Regions from separate parts of the Photobacterium panuliri genome, predicted to be linked through region 1. Evidence: predicted binding sites of a transcription regulator. Region 1 holds the regulator's gene; the other holds the start of a gene.

Region 1 (2,479 bases):
AACGGGTGCCGACCGTCGATACCTCCAACCCGTTCAGTGCCAAGGCCATTCCGAGCCTCGACGAGAGCTTCGTGGTGATCCGTTTCCGTGGGATCAAAAACGTCGACTTCCCGTACCTGCTGGCAATGATCCAAGGCTCGTTTATGTCTCGCCACAACAATCTGGTGGTACCCGGCGGCAAGATGAGCTTTGCGATGGAGTTAATCATGAGGCCGCTGATCCAAAAACTGATCGATACAGGAAAGATTGGGTAGTACAAGGGATAAGGGCGATCGCCCAGAGCACAGGAAGGGACTAGCAACACAACAGTTGGGCAAAACAACGTGGCGGCACAAAGGCCACCACGTTCAGGCGATCACGCCTCGACAACCTCGTAGGAATGGGTCATCTCGACCCCTTCCCCTAGCATCAGGCAAACCGAGCAGTACTTCTCCAGCGAATTGGCAACCGTCTCGGCCACGATGGCACTGTCGAGCCCCACACCGGTAACCACAAAGTGCAAGTTCACCGTGGTGAACAGGCGGGGTGCCTGATCGCGCCGGACCGAGCTGATCTGCGCCTCGCACGCCGTGATTTTCTGACCGGCTGACTTCAGGCCGTCCACCACATCCACTGAACTGCAACCTCCGGCAGCCATCAATACCAGTTCCATCGGACTCGGGGCTTTTTCGCCACCATTACCGTCCATTACCACGCTATGGCCCGAATTTGACTGGCCTAAAAAGGTCATATTCTCGACCCATTTCACTCGCGATTGCATCGTGTTCTCCTTACTACAAACAGGGGGTTTTGGCACTATCTGGCAACTGTGTGATCATGTGCACACTTATGACTAGAAAATGGCCATTTCCGATAGATCAATATCAAGAAATACGCGCCGAAAAAAGATAAACTCTGAGCTAATTATTCAAGTTGACTTGCAGCCCGGCAGGTGACTGAATATCCTAAACGACGAACAAGAGGCCCAGCCTTGAATTATAGGGACGTCGTTGTTGGGCATTAAACGCAGAGGAAGTTAGTAATATGGTTCCAGGTAAACCTCAAACAGATCCAACTCTAGAGTGGTTTCTTTCCCATTGTCACATTCATAAATACCCTTCAAAGAGTACTTTGATCCATGCTGGCGAGAAAGCAGAAACCCTCTACTACATTGTAAAAGGTTCTGTTGCCGTCCTGATCAAGGATGAAGAAGGCAAAGAAATGATCCTGTCTTACCTAAACCAGGGCGACTTTATCGGTGAACTTGGTCTGTTCGAGGAAGGCCAGGAGCGTACCGCTTGGGTACGTGCGAAGACTCCGTGCGAAGTTGCTGAAATTTCATTCAAGAAATTCCGCCAGCTAATCCAAGTAAATCCGGATATCCTGATGCGCCTGTCTGCTCAGATGGCTCGTCGCCTGCAGGTAACCAGCCAGAAAGTTGGCGACCTTGCCTTCTTGGATGTAACCGGCCGTATCGCACAAACCTTGCTGAACCTTGCCAAGCAACCGGATGCAATGACGCACCCAGACGGCATGCAGATCAAGATCACTCGTCAGGAAATCGGCCAAATCGTTGGCTGCTCGCGTGAAACCGTTGGCCGCATCCTCAAGATGCTGGAAGAGCAGAACCTGATTTCTGCCCACGGCAAGACTATCGTTGTCTACGGTACACGCTGATAGCCACCATAATTGAAAAAAGCCGCACTAGCGGCTTTTTTTATGGCTGCAAATAAAAAATCGCTATAGCGAATAAGTTTGCAATAATTTTCACTATTTTTTCACTTGAATCCTGCCCAACAAGTGCTACATTGCGCATATGGAATTTGCGCTTATACAACATTGACCGGAGATTAAGATATGGATATCGAGCGTTTCTCCCCGCACCATACCACTTTTAGCCCTGCCGTGATTGCCCCGCTACCGACAACCGTCGAATTGACCGGCTTTAGCGGCAGCAGACACTACCTAGAACAACAAGAGCCGCCACGCCATAGCAGCCACGGCTATGATCTGCCTCCCCTCGATAACATCAGCCACTGAACAACGCGGACAATCACGGTGATCTATTGGTGAGTACTCTCGAAAATTTTGTCGGCAGATGCCTCGACAAAACCAGAGAACAGCTCACCATCCTCATCAGGATAACGCTTGGCAAATTCGTAAAAGCCTCCGGGGATAGCATAGGTTCCATCACTGAACCCAACCACGACCCGGTCGGCCATCGTGGACGATTGTTCAAGCATCACCTTGGCACTGCCCTTTACATCCCCGCCAGCCTCGTTAATCACAAAGCCATTGTGACGTAGCAGGTGATTGACCTCCCGTACCTCAGTGAACTGCTCGAGATGGTTGAGGCTCACCGTGAAATGGTTGGCGCCAAAGCCATGGGCAGCCAGCCAACCGCCATACTCACTCTCTGCCAGCAGCAACTCATAAGTGGCAAAGTCCAGCTCCCACTGCCGTCCGCCATATAGGAAGGCCGGATCACGCAAGGACGTCT
Region 2 (2,479 bases), 960 kb from region 1:
GGATATCTATCTGGTGGAGGTGGCCCCTAGTTACCCGGACAATACCGTTCTTGTCGCGGGGCGTAGTATGATTGTGATGGTCGCGAAGTCGAGGAAGTAAAGAGTAGGAGAGGTAATGCGAAATTGGCTCAAACAGGCACTGGCGGCATACGACCGCTGGTGCGCCTCCATGGGGTTGGTGCCCGAGAACCGCCGGAGCTGTGCGCCGGTGCGTTATGATCATGACGACCCGCGTCATCCCGATAACCGTTGCCAGCCAAAACGGGGGGAGCGGGATGTTGATTGACAGCCATTGCCATTTTGACTTCCCGCCTTTTGCCGATGATCCCGCCCACTATCTGGCGCTGGCCGCACAGGCCGGTGTGGGACGTTTGGTGGTGCCGGCTGTGGGTGAGCGCAATTGGGCACAGGTGCGCCAGCTCGCGGGTTGTTTTCCCCAGATCTACTACGGGCTCGGCCTGCATCCGTTTTTCAGTGCGGAGCACACCCCTGGGGCGATGGCGCGGCTTGCCGCCGAGCTTGGTTCAGAAATGAGCCTGCTGGGCACTCGGTGCGTCGCGGTTGGCGAATGTGGGCTAGACTTTGCCATTGCTGATGTCGATCGGGCACAGCAGATGTCGCTGTTAGAGGGACAGTTGGTGCTTGCTAACCAGCACGGGCTGCCGGTGATTTTGCATTGCCGCAAGGCCTATCCGGAGTTGCTGCAATTGTTGAAGCGTCACTGCCCGGAAGCGGGCGGGGTATATCATGGTTTTAGCGGTAGTTTGCAACAGGCAATGCAACTAATTGAACTGGGTATCAAAATTGGTGTCGGGGGGACGATCACCTATCGCCGAGCCAATAAAACCCGCCATACAATAGCGTCATTGCCCCTGACGGCATTGTTGTTGGAGACCGATGCGCCGGATATGCCGGTGGCGGGTTATCAGGGGCAGCCCAATCGCCCGGATCGGCTGGTGCAGGTGTTGGCCGAACTGGCGGCGATACGGGGGGAAAGTGAGCAGGAAATAGCGCAGGTAACAAACTTAACTGCAGCTGAATTATTCCGCATTCCGATATGAATCCACATCACAAATATAAACGTTTGCGCCAAACGGTTGCAATCATTTGTGATTGGTATCACGTTTGCGGTTGTGGGCTGGCTTTATTTCCTTGCAAACTGTGAGCGCGGCATTATTTTATCCGGCGCTGCATGAGTATAATGCGCCGGACTCTTAATGAGCCGAATTGTCGAGACGCCAAACTTAACTAAAGGGATGCCATAAACTATGAGCCTGTTTATGAGCCTGGTTGGGATGGTAGTACTGCTACTAATCGCAGTACTTCTATCTGATAACCGCAAAGCTATTAATCTTCGTACTGTTGGTGGCGCATTTGCCATCCAATTCTGTCTAGGTGCATTTGTACTTTACGTACCTGTGGGCCGTGATGTGCTTTATGGCATGTCAACTGCTGTTTCCAACGTTATTGCTTATGGTAACGATGGCATCAACTTCTTGTTCGGTGGTTTGACGTCGGACAAAATGTTTGAAGTATTCGGTGGCGGCGGCTTCGTTTTCGCCCTGCGCGTACTTCCAGTAATCGTATTCTTCTCTGCACTGATTAGCGTACTTTACTACTTGGGCATCATGCAGGTTGTTATCAACATCCTGGGTGGTGGTCTGCAGAAGGCGCTAGGTACTTCTCGTGCCGAATCTATGTCTGCAACAGCTAACATCTTCGTTGGTCAAACGGAAGCACCTTTGGTTATCCGTCCGTTCGTACCTAAAATGACTCAGTCTGAGCTGTTCGCGGTAATGTGTGGTGGTTTGGCATCTGTTGCTGGTGGTGTACTGGCTGGTTACGCATCAATGGGCGTGCCACTAGAGTACCTAATCGCGGCCTCTTTCATGGCGGCACCGGGTGGTCTGCTGTTTGCTAAAATCATCAAGCCTGAAACTGAAGAAGCTGTTGAGCAGATGGCTAGCGATGCAACGTCTGGCGACGACAAGCCTGCCAACGTTATCGACGCAGCGGCTGCGGGTGCATCTTCTGGTATGCAGCTAGCGCTTAACGTGGGCGCAATGCTACTTGCTTTCATCGGTCTGATTGCTCTGGTTAACGGTATCCTTGGTGGTATCGGTGGCTGGTTCGGTATGCCTGAGCTGACTCTGGAAATGATTCTGGGTTATGTCTTCTCACCACTTGCGTTCCTAATCGGTGTGCCTTGGTCTGAAGCAACTGTAGCTGGTTCTTTCATCGGTCAGAAACTGGTTGTGAACGAATTCGTTGCTTACCTGAACTTTGCACCGTACCTGAAGGACGTTGCTGAAGGCGGCATGGTGATTGCACAGACTGGTGCTGAAATGTCTGACAAGACTAAAGCTATCATCTCGTTCGCACTGTGTGGCTTTGCTAACCTGTCTTCTGTGGCAATCCTACTAGGTGGTCTGGGCGGTCTGGCTCCAAGCCGTCGCCACGACATCGCACGCTTCGGTAT

What was found. The regulator CRP, encoded in region 1, controls carbon source genes, mostly activating them, when cyclic AMP is high. The targets are predictions, from matches to a motif close to TGTGANNNNNNTCACA.
Region 2: the regulator CRP is predicted to act here: its motif matches at 1,109-1,124, upstream of ACSF8X_RS05270 (NupC/NupG family nucleoside CNT transporter).

Annotation. Positions count from the first base shown of each region.
Region 1 is NZ_CP197192.1:136,127-138,605, forward strand. It holds gene ACSF8X_RS00735 (phosphoribulokinase) at 1-254, shown strand, start outside; gene ACSF8X_RS00740 (OsmC family protein) at 356-760, opposite strand; gene crp (cAMP-activated global transcriptional regulator CRP) at 1,024-1,656, shown strand; gene ACSF8X_RS00750 (hypothetical protein) at 1,837-2,019, shown strand; gene ACSF8X_RS00755 (DUF1338 domain-containing protein) at 2,043-2,479, opposite strand, start outside.
Region 2 is NZ_CP197192.1:1,099,402-1,101,880, forward strand. It holds gene glgX (glycogen debranching protein GlgX) at 1-100, shown strand, start outside; gene ACSF8X_RS05260 (DUF5363 family protein) at 116-286, shown strand; gene ACSF8X_RS05265 (TatD family hydrolase) at 276-1,061, shown strand; gene ACSF8X_RS05270 (NupC/NupG family nucleoside CNT transporter) at 1,269-2,479, shown strand, end outside.